3 regions of the uncultured Zoogloea sp. genome follow, and region 3 is predicted to be linked to each of the others. Evidence: predicted binding sites of a transcription regulator. Region 3 holds the regulator's gene; each other region holds the start of a gene.
The links. The regulator sigma-54, encoded in region 3, starts transcription at its own class of promoters, with help from an activator protein. The targets are predictions, from matches to a motif close to TGGCACGCTTNCTGCTNA.
Positions count from the first base shown of each region.

Region 1: the regulator sigma-54 is predicted to act here: its motif matches at 1,835-1,852, upstream of Q0672_RS00070 (PEP-CTERM sorting domain-containing protein).
Region 2: the regulator sigma-54 is predicted to act here: its motif matches at 2,045-2,062, upstream of nifH (nitrogenase iron protein).

Region 1 is NZ_CALAYQ010000002.1:2,730-6,230, reverse strand. Features, by position in the region: partial or broken gene Q0672_RS00080 (hypothetical protein) at 1-513, opposite strand, end outside; gene Q0672_RS00075 (recombination-associated protein RdgC) at 666-1,574, shown strand; gene Q0672_RS00070 (PEP-CTERM sorting domain-containing protein) at 1,917-2,828, shown strand; gene Q0672_RS00065 (gamma-glutamylcyclotransferase family protein) at 2,874-3,305, opposite strand; gene Q0672_RS00060 (ATP-binding domain-containing protein) at 3,325-3,501, opposite strand, start outside.
Region 2 is NZ_CALAYQ010000175.1:1,639-5,139, forward strand. Features, by position in the region: gene Q0672_RS19485 (SIR2 family protein) at 1-554, opposite strand, end outside; gene Q0672_RS19490 (hypothetical protein) at 784-1,128, shown strand; gene Q0672_RS19495 (NAD(+)--dinitrogen-reductase ADP-D-ribosyltransferase) at 1,125-1,976, opposite strand; gene nifH (nitrogenase iron protein) at 2,126-3,025, shown strand; gene nifD (nitrogenase molybdenum-iron protein alpha chain) at 3,113-3,501, shown strand, end outside.
Region 3 is NZ_CALAYQ010000024.1:28,837-32,337, forward strand. Features, by position in the region: gene ptsN (PTS IIA-like nitrogen regulatory protein PtsN) at 1-307, opposite strand, end outside; gene raiA (ribosome-associated translation inhibitor RaiA) at 463-786, opposite strand; gene Q0672_RS02380 (RNA polymerase factor sigma-54) at 803-2,260, opposite strand; gene lptB (LPS export ABC transporter ATP-binding protein) at 2,276-2,998, opposite strand; gene recX (recombination regulator RecX) at 2,985-3,434, opposite strand; gene recA (recombinase RecA) at 3,463-3,501, opposite strand, start outside.

The DNA.
Region 1 (3,501 bases), on a different contig from region 3:
GAAGGGCAGCCGGGCGACGAGGCCCGCCACGCCGATGGCGATGATGATGCCGCCGGTCCATTCGAGCACCTCTTCCGAGAACAGGCCGTGGACGTACAGCGCCAGCCCGATCATCACCAGCCACACGGTGCACAGCATGTAGCCGCCGCCGTAGAAGAAGGTGGCGAAGGTGAACAGCGTGCCCACCGCCATCAAGAGCCACAGCAGCTTGACCACCTGGCGGTGGATGAACGACCACGTCTCGTCCCGCGCGGCCTTCACGCGGCGGGTCAGGTGCCAGTCGGCAAAGCCGGTGCCGCCCAGCGCCGCGGCGAGCAGCAGCAGCCAGGCCACCGCGCGGCTGGCGGTGTCGGGGATCTGCTCGGCGGTGAATACCAGATCGCTCGCCGTGAACAGCCCGGCGCCGGCGAGGCCCCACAGGATCAGGCTGTGGCGCTCCATGCGCAGGTTGCGCTGGCCGCGGGTGAGCATGGACTGGATGCTGTCGAGCTGGCGGGTGATCGGGTCGGCCATGACTTGATATTCCGTACGGTTTTACTCTGTGATTCAGAGTCTATAACTCTGAAATTCAGAGCGTCAACCACTGCAAGGTCACGGCCCCTTCCCGGTCGGCCCTGAGCCGCTACAATGCCGCCTCTTTTCCATCAGCACGGATGTACCCCGCCATGTGGTTCCGCAACCTCCAGATCTACCGTCTCCCCGAAAACTGGGCGCTCACCGCCGACACGCTGCAGGAAAAGCTCGCCGCCCGTCCTTTCCAGCCCTGTGGCAGCCAGGACATGGCGAGCCGCGGCTGGAGCTCGCCCACCAAGGACGACCGCTTCGTGCTGCCGGTGAAGGGCCATTTCCTCATCTCGCTGGCCGTCGAGCAGAAGCTGCTGCCCTCGTCCGTCGTCAATGACGTGGCCGCCGACAAGGCCGAGATGATCGAGGCCCAGCAGGGCTACAAGCCCGGCCGCAAGCAGATGAAGGAGATCAAGGAGGCCGTGCTCCAGGAGCTGCTGCCCCGCGCCTTCACCCGCCGCCGCCGCGTGTTCGCGTGGATCGACCCGGTGGGCGGCTGGCTCATCATCGACGCCTCCAGCCCGGCCCGCGCCGAGGAAGTCCTCGAAGCCCTGCGTGACACCCTGGACGAGCTGCCGGTGAAGATGGTCAAGACCAAACTGTCGCCGGTGTCGGTGATGACCGGCTGGCTGGCCGCCAACGAGGCCAGCGGCAACTTCACCATCGACCTGGACTGCGAGCTGCGCGCCGTCACCGACGAGAAGGCCGCCGTGCGCTACGTGCGCCACGCGCTGGACGGCAAGGACGTGCAGGACCACCTCGCCGCCGGCAAGCTCCCGACGCGCCTCGCGCTCACCTTCGACGACCGGGTGAGCTTTGTGCTGACCGAGAAGATGGAGATCAAGCGGGTCGCCTTCCTCGACATCATCAAGGAGGAAGCCGACAAAAACGCCGAATCCGCCGACATGCAGATGGAGGCCGATTTCGCCCTGATGAGCGGTGAACTGTCCCGCCTGATCCCCGCGCTGCTGGAGGTGCTGGGGGGTGAGGACAAGGAAACGGTGATCTGACCCGCAGCCGGGCAGCCGGCGTCAATCAAAAGTGCCGTCAGGTGTCGGAATTTTTAACACCTGGCGGCATTTTTACGTCCGGCGGCCGCCCGGCGGTGCCCAGAGTGGGTATCTGACGATTTTCTCAAATCGTTGATTTTTATAAATACCCAAACCGGGTTCACGGTTCGGGCGTGTCCCCGAAAAGCCCATGGCTCAACGCTCTTGACCATTTTGGGCAACAAGACCCTCGCGGCAGGACAGGGGCATCTTGTGTTTTTTGGCATGGCTTATGCTTCTGTCTGGATATCGCTCGCCGGAAGGCTGGCGCGCGCATTTCTGACCGCATCGGGAGGGTTTTCCATGTCGAAAAGCACTGAATCTCCGACGTTCGCGGGCGCGCGCCTGCGGCAGCTTGCCGGCGCACTGGGCGTGGCCGGCGCGATGTTTGCCGCGGCGCCGGCCCACGCGCTGCTGGTGAACATGCAGAACTTCAACAGCCTGGCCGACTTCACCCTCAACGGCGTCACCGCCACCATCGACACCGGCGGCGTGGGCGTGGTCGGTCCCAATGTCGGCGACGAGCGGGTGCTGCGCCTCACCAACAACTACGCCCAGTCGGGCAGCGCCTTCCTGACCAACGCCATCTCGCTGGCGTCGGACGCGTCCTTCTCGAGCTACTTCGAGTTCCAGTTCACCAACCAGGGCGGTGGCGGTGCCGACGGCATCGTGTTCACCGTGCAGACCGTGGCCAACACGGCCGGCGGCGGTGGCGGAGGGATCGGCTACGACGGCCTCGCCAACAGCGTGGGCGTCGAGTTCGACAACTGGGACAACGGCCCCTGCGACGGCAACAACGGCAACCACGCCGGCATCAACCTTGCTGGCAGCGTGTGCTCGGTGGCGCGCGCTGACACCCTGCCGGCCCAGCTCGACAGCGGCAGCATCTTCCACGCCTGGGTGGATTACAACGGTGTGACCGACAGCCTCGAGGTGCGTCTGGCCCTCAACGACACCCGCCCGGCGGCCGCGTTGATGAGCTACACCGTCGATCTGGTGTCGGTGCTCGGCACCACCAACGCCTTCGTGGGCTTCACCTCGGGCACCGGCGCGGCGACGGCCGACCACGACATCCGGCGCTGGGTGTTCAACAGCGAATTCGCCCCGGTGGTCGACCCGACCAATCCGGGCGGCGGCAGCGTGCCCGAACCCGGCACCCTGGCCCTGATGCTGAGCGGTCTCGGCTGGTTGGGGGTGCGTCGTTTGCGCGGCTGAGTCAGCCCCGGCTCAACCGTCCGGCGGCCTTGCGGCCGCCGTTTTTCATGGGCGGGTGGATTCGTCGAAGCCCATGAACTGCGCGGTGAAGCGGGCCTTTCCGGTGGCGAGGAAGCGCTGGAAATCCCATTCGCCGGGGCCGAGCCGGCTGGCGAATTCGGGCTTGAAGACGTAGGTCCAGGCGGCGAGCGAGCGGCCGTCGGCGGTGCGCACGCTTACCTGCTCGCGGCTGTATTCGATGCCCTCGAAGTGGTCGAGGCGCGGCCACGCGGATTCGGGCAGATCAAGGTAGAGCACGCCTTCGACCCGCTCGCCAGGGGCGGGCACCATGCCGGGGTATTCCTCGCCGGTCACCGGCGAGCGCCGGAAGCCGTCGAGGGTGGCGGCGACGAAGGGTGCGCGGGCGGCGCACACGGCGCCCATGATGTCCTCGCACATCAGCGAGCCGTAGGTGAAGCAGTGGGTGGGGGACGGCATCGGGGACTCCGGGGAAAGGTCAGGATGCGGGCAGGAGGCGCTCGCGCAGCACCGCGGCGGCGCTGTCGGTGGCCACCAGGATCAGCTTGAGGGTGGCCCGGGTGGCACCCACGAAGAGGCGCCGGATGGCGGCGTCGTCGAGGGTGGTGAAGTCGATCTCGGTGAGGATCACGCAGGGCGCGGCGCGGCCCTTGAA
Region 2 (3,501 bases), on a different contig from region 3:
GCGTCGGAGGCGATGTACACCGGCTCCGGGCGCGGCGTGCCCATGGGCTTGAAGAGCACCGGCAGGCTGGTGTCGATGGATTCGACGCGGCTGTAGGCCTGGCCGTCCCAGCGGTAGAGCTTGTAGCGGTAGTCGGTGCCGCCGATGCGGGCGATGCCGACGATCAGGGTGTGGGGCGCGTCGGCGTAGGAATCCTGCAGCTGGGTGTCGCGGTTGATGTCGATGACGTAGGGCGGGGCGATGTCCTTCAGCCAGTCGTGGAAGGCGCCGCGGGTCCAGGCGGTCTCGCCGTAGGTGCGGGTGAGGAACTTGGTGACGGCCGTGCGGCCGCGCTTGAGCTCCACGTTCATCGCCGCGCGGGGGAACTCGTACATGAGCTTGGGCGCCATGGGCTTGCCGTCGTTCATGGCGTAGATCAGCGAATCGCTGTCGGCGGGGATGGGGGCGCCGGTGGCGGCGTTCTTCACGTCGGCCAGCACGCCGGGGCCGATATAGGGAACGATGCTGCCGTCGGTGATGCCGGCGATCAGTTTGGCGCGAAGTTCGGGTGTCATGGTTGGGCTCGCAAGTGGGGTATGCAGCCCTTACTGCAATTTCCACGCCCGCTTGCGCACCCAGCAACGGCGGGGCCCCTGATCCGACGAAAAACGCCATTGTCGACTTTGCGACAGGCGGCTTTGTCGGCTCTGCATTGTCCGATCTCACCCCAGCGCGAGCACGCTTTGACAGGGGCCGCCTGGCCGAGGATCATCGCGCCACCGCCCACCACCCAGCCCGCTCGTCATGCCCTTCACTCCAGACATCCATGCCGTCGGGCTCGTCATCACCCTCGCCCTCTTCGTGGGCAGCGTGGCCGCGCCGATCCGGGTGGTGCAGGCGTTGCGCGGCACGCTGGGCCGCCGGCTGGGGGTGTCGGATGCCGGCCGGCGCAGGGCGGCGCGCTTCTTCTACTGGGCCTTTCCGTTCTGGCTGGGGCTTTTGTGGGCCTTCCTCAACATCAACGTGCTGGGCAGCTGCAACGGCGATACCTGCATCGGCTATTCGCTGCTGGCGTTTCCGTTTCCCTTTCTGTATGGGATTGGCGAGCTGGTGCTGCTGAGTGAACGGCAGCCGCGAGCCGACCGCTAGAAGGTGGACAGCACCACCGACGACACGCCGCCGATCACCAGGAATTCATCCTCCCCCTGCAGGGCGCCGGGCAGCAGCCCGCAGTAGAAGAGCACCTTGGTGAGCGGCACCTCCACCGACAGGATGTAGTCGCCGAACTCGCAGGCGCGGTCGCGGCTGCAGGTGAAGGAGTTGAGGTTGTTGAGCAGCACCACGTGCTCGCCGCCGGCGCCTTTCTCCAGCACCTCGTGGTCGGCCAGCCGATTGACGCCCCGGTACAGCGTGACGTGGCGGCTGGTGCCGTGGCGCCGCGCCAGTTCGAACTGGCAATACGTGTACAGCAGGTCGAGCTGGGCCTCGAGGGCGTTGGTGCCGTACAGGCCCTGGGCGCGCATCTCGGTGTAGCGGCGGTAGGCGTCGCCGGACGGATCGCGCAGGGCCTCCCGGTGGTAGCGCGGCGTGAGCCCGAAACGGGATTCGACCCAGCCCTTCAGGACGGCCCCTTCCCCGCGGTCCGAATCAAAACTCCACCCCCGGATCACCTTGATGTAGTTGGCCTTAGCCCGCGCATTGTTGCGGCCGGTGAGGCCCACTTCCTCCGGCCATTCGAGCCGGAAGCGCACCGTCATGTAGTCGCGGAAGACGTCCGGACGATCGGCGTCGGAGGCGGCTTCGAGGCGGCGGAAGAGATCGGGGTGGAGTTCGGCGATGCCGTCGAGGAGCAGCGGCGCCGGATGGCGCTGGTAGGCGAGGCTGCCGAGGATGACTGCCGGGAGGTTGCAGCGGTTGATGGGCAGACGGGCGTCGCGGGGGAGTGTCGCCTTGTCATCACCCCTACAAGACGTGGGGGATTTGTCGCATCCGTACATTCCACCCACAACCGGGCCTTTTTGACTTTTTTCTGATGTATCAAACACTTGGGTTCTGTCAGCCGACCTGGCACGCAACATGCTGAAGTGGAGGTGCGACTCTCACTGCTTCATTTTCAAATCGACTGACAGATCAAGGAGATTACACCATGGCAAAACTGCGTCAATGCGCCATCTACGGCAAGGGCGGGATCGGCAAGTCCACCACCACCCAGAACCTCGTCGCCGCGCTGGCCGAATCCGGCAAGAAGGTGATGATCGTCGGCTGCGACCCGAAGGCTGACTCCACCCGTCTGATCCTGCACAGCAAGGCCCAGACCACCGTGATGCACCTGGCTGCCGAAGCCGGTTCCGTCGAGGATCTCGAGCTCGAGGACGTCCTGTCCGTCGGTTTTGGCGGCGTCAAGTGCGTTGAGTCCGGTGGCCCGGAACCCGGCGTCGGCTGCGCTGGCCGCGGCGTCATCACCGCCATCAACTTCCTTGAAGAAGAAGGCGCCTACGACGAAGACCTCGACTTCGTGTTCTACGACGTGCTGGGCGACGTGGTCTGCGGTGGCTTCGCCATGCCGATCCGCGAGAACAAGGCTCAGGAAATCTACATCGTCTGCTCCGGCGAAATGATGGCCATGTACGCGGCCAACAACATCTCCAAGGGCATCGTGAAGTACGCCAACTCCGGTGGCGTGCGTCTGGCCGGCCTGATCTGCAACAGCCGTAACACCGACCGCGAAGACGAACTGATCATGGCCCTGGCCGCCCGCCTCGGCACCACCATGATCCACTTCGTGCCCCGTGACAACGCCGTGCAGCACGCCGAGATCCGTCGTATGACCGTCATCGAATACGACCCGAAGCACAAGCAGGCCGACGAATACCGTCAGCTGGCGATGAAGATCAACAACAACACCAACTTCGTCATCCCGACCCCGATCGAGATGGAAGAGCTGGAAGACCTGCTGATGGAGTTCGGCATCATGGAAGCGGAAGACGAGTCGATCGTCGGCAAGACCGCTGCCGAGCTGGCCGCCGACGCCGCTGCCGCCGCCTAAGCATCGCAAGACCGGCGGGGGCTCCGGCGCCCGCCAACTTCAACCAGTACGTCGGCTACAGATTGGTGGCGGCGTCAGGAGGAAAAAATGACGACTCTGTCTCGCGAAGAAACCGATGCCCTCATCGCCGAGGTGCTTGAGGTTTATCCGGAAAAAGCCCAGAAGGACCGCAAGAAGCACCTGGCGGTCAACGACCAGACCATCGAGCAGTCCAAGAAGTGCATCACCTCGAACCGCAAGTCGCTGCCCGGCGTGATGACCATCCGCGGCTGTGCCTACGCCGGTTCCAAGGGTGTGGTGTGGGGTCCGATCAAGGACATGATCCACATCTCCCACGGCCCCGTCGGCTGCGGCCAGTACTCCCGCGCCGGTCGCCGCAACTACTACGTCGGCACCACCGGTGTTGATTCCTTCGGCACGATGAACTTCACCTCCGACTTCCAGGAGAAGGACATCGTCTTCGGCGGCGACAAGAA
Region 3 (3,501 bases):
GCACGAACAGCATCGAAACGGGGCGGCCGTCCGGGGCGTCGAAGGGGACGGGTTCGGCGAGACGCATGAAGGCGCCCAGCGCGTCCTTGAGGCCCTTGATGCGTCCGTGGGGAATCGCGATGCCCTGCCCGAGACCGGTCGAGCCGAGCTTCTCGCGGGCAAACAGGCTGTCGAAGACGGTGCTCCGGGCGATGCCGTGATTGTTCTCGAACAGCAGGCCGGCCTGCTCGAAAGCACGCTTCTTGCTGCTCGCCTCGAGGCCGACGACCACATTGGCTGGAGGCAGAAGTTTGGCGATGAGGTTCATGGGCGGGACGCTCCTGTACGCGGTGGGACCGGGACAGGTTTCCGGGAACGAATCTGGAAAATCCGGGGGCGGGTGCCGCCGGGGCCGTTGTGTCAGTTGGGGCGCATTATAGCCACAACGGTCCCGGGGAGAAGGGGATTACTTGGGGCCGAAGATCAGGATTCGGCGAGGTGCTGCTTCAGGGAGTCATGGCCGTGATCGGAGGCCTTGTCCTTGTACTTCAGAACCTGGCGGTCGAGCTTGTCGGTCAGGGCGTCGATGGCGGCATACATGTCGGCATCCTCGCTCTCGACGTGGATGTCCTTGCCACGCACGTGAACGGTGACTTCGGCCTTCTGACGCAGCTTTTCCACCGAGAGGATCACGCCGACGCTGGTGACGTTGTCGAAATGACGGATCACGCGATCGAGCTTGGAGGTGACGTATTCGCGGATGGCCGGCGTAACTTCGACGTGATGCCCCGTGATGTTGAGGTTCATGGTTCTTACCTTTCTGTCAGATGGTTTTGCGCAGACTGACCGGCGGGATATCGAGGGACTCGCGACACTTTGCGATGGTCCTGCGTGCCACGACGATACCCTGCTGGCCCAACAACTCGGCAATCTTGGCGTCGGACAAGGGTTTCTTCTTGTCTTCCGCGGCTACCAGCTGGCGAATCAGCGCCCGAATCGCCGTCGAGGAAGCCGCCCCACCGGTGTCGGTGGCGACGTGACTGCCGAAAAAATGTTTGAACTCGAAAATGCCTCTTGGTGTGGCCATGTACTTCTGGGTGGTCACCCGCGAGACGGTGGACTCGTGCAATTCCAACTGTTCGGCGATTTCACGCAGTGTCAGAGGGCGCATCGCCACATCGCCATAATCGAAGAACTGACGCTGCCGGTCAACGATCGCTTGCGACACACGCTGGATGGTGTCGAAGCGCTGCTGAACGTTCTTGATGAGCCAGCGGGCTTCCTGCAGGTGATTGGACAGGGAGCCACTGGCGCCGCGGTTGTCCCGCAGGATCTGGGCATAAAGCTGGTTGATGCGCAGCTTGGGCATCGCATCCGGGTTGAGGTTAACAACCCAGGTGTTGCGGACCTTGCGGACGATGACATCCGGAACCACGTAGCGGATGTCGGACTGGGCGAAGCGGGCGCCGGGCCGGGGGTTGAGGTCGAGGATCAGGGCGTGGGCTTCGCGCAGCTCGTCGTCGGTGCAGCGCAGGGCGCGCTTGAGCTTGAGGTAGTCGCGGGCGGCGAGGAGTTCGAGGTGTTCGGCGACGATGGCCAGCGCCAGCTCGCGTTCGCGGCTGGGCGGCAGGGCGCGCAGCTGCAGGCCGAGGCATTCGCCGATGTCGGCAGCGCCGATCCCGCAGGGGTCGAGGCTCTGGATGTGGCGCAGGGCGATCGTGAGGTCGTCCAGATCCACTTCGAGCTCGGGCGGGAGTAGCGGAAGGAGGTCTTCGAGGGCCTGGCTGAGGTAGCCGTCGTCGTCGAGGGCCTCGATCATGAAGCGGGTGAGGGCGCGATCCCGGTCGGACAGCTGGGTGAGGGCGATCTGGGCGTCCAGGTGGTCGCGCAGGGTGGTGACCGTGGCCTGGAGATCCTGGAAATCGTTGTCGTCATCATCGTCCCGCGAGCCGCTGCCGGAGCCCTGCCAGTCGCCGCCTTCGGCGAAGTCGAACTCCCGGTCGGTGTCGCGCTCGCGCTGGTCGGATTCGCGGGCCTGCTCCTGCTCGCGCTCATGGGCGGCCTCGCTGCCGGCGGGGGCGGCCGGGCCGGGGGCTTCGAGACGGCTGGAGCCGAGGTTCGATTCCGGCTCGTCCCGCTCGATCATCGGGTTCTCGAGGAGGATCTTCTCGATCTCCTGGTTGAGCTCGAGGGTCGATAGCTGCAGCAGCTTGATGGACTGCTGTAGCTGCGGGGTGAGCGCGAGATGTTGGGAGAGTTTGAGCTGGAGGCTGGGCTTCATGACAACAATGATGCCTTAAAGCCGGAAGTGCTCGCCGAGGTAAACCTGACGGACCTGTTCATTCCGGACGATGTCTTCCGGGCGGCCGCTGGCCAGCACTTCCCCGGCATTGATGATGAAGGCGCGGTCGCAGATGCCGAGGGTTTCGCGGACGTTGTGGTCGGTGATGAGGACGCCGATGCCCTTTTCCTTGAGGAAGCGGATGATCTTCTGGATGTCGATCACGGCGATCGGGTCGACGCCAGCGAAGGGCTCGTCGAGGAGGATCAGCCGCGGGTCGGAGGCGAGGGCGCGGGCGATCTCGCAGCGCCGGCGCTCGCCGCCGGAGAGGGAGATCGCGGTGTTGTCGCGCAGGTGTTCGATGCCCAGCTCGCCGAGGAGCTGTTCGAGGCGTTCGGCCATTTCGGCCTTGCTGAGCTTCTGCAGTTCGAGCACGGCCTGAATGTTCTCGGCCACGGTGAGCTTGCGGAAGACGCTCATCTCCTGGGGCAGGTAGGACAGGCCGAGGCGGGCGCGCTGGTGGATCGGGCGATGGGTCAGCACCTGGTCGTCGAGGGTGATCTCGCCGCCATCGGCGACCACCAGGCCGACGATCATGTAGAAGCAGGTCGTCTTGCCGGCGCCGTTGGGGCCGAGCAGGCCGACCACTTCGCCACTGCCGACGTCGAAGGAGACGTCGTGGACGACGGTGCGGGCCTTGTACTTCTTGCGCAGGTTGCTGACTTTAAGCAGGCTCATCGCCGGGGTGTTCTTTCAGGACTCTACGAATGATTTCGGTCGAGAAGCCGCGACCTTGAAGAAAACGCGCCTGGCGCGCCCATTCTCGCGCGTCTGCCGGTGCTGCGGCGAACTTTCGGCGATGGATGTCGCAGGCGCGTTCGAATTCACTTTCCGGACAGTTGTCGGCAATGGCCAGGCCGATCTGCTCGGCGTCGACGCCGCGCCGGGCGAGCTCGCTCTTGAGCCGGGAGGCGCCGAAGCGGGCCGCCTTGGCGCGCACGTAGGCATCGGCGAAGCGGGCGTCGGAGAGGAGGCCAAGCTCGACCAGACGGTCGAGTTCGGCGCTCACCTCTTCCTCGCTGCCGAGGGTGCCCAGCTTGCGGGCGAGCTCGGCGCGGGAATGCTCCCGCTGGGCCAGGCAGCGCAGGGCCCGCTCATGCAGACTGGTGGCCATGGACGACGGTGTTTCCTGCCGGAGACGTTCAGGCTGCCGCGGCGGGGGCGGCGGGCGTGATCACGGC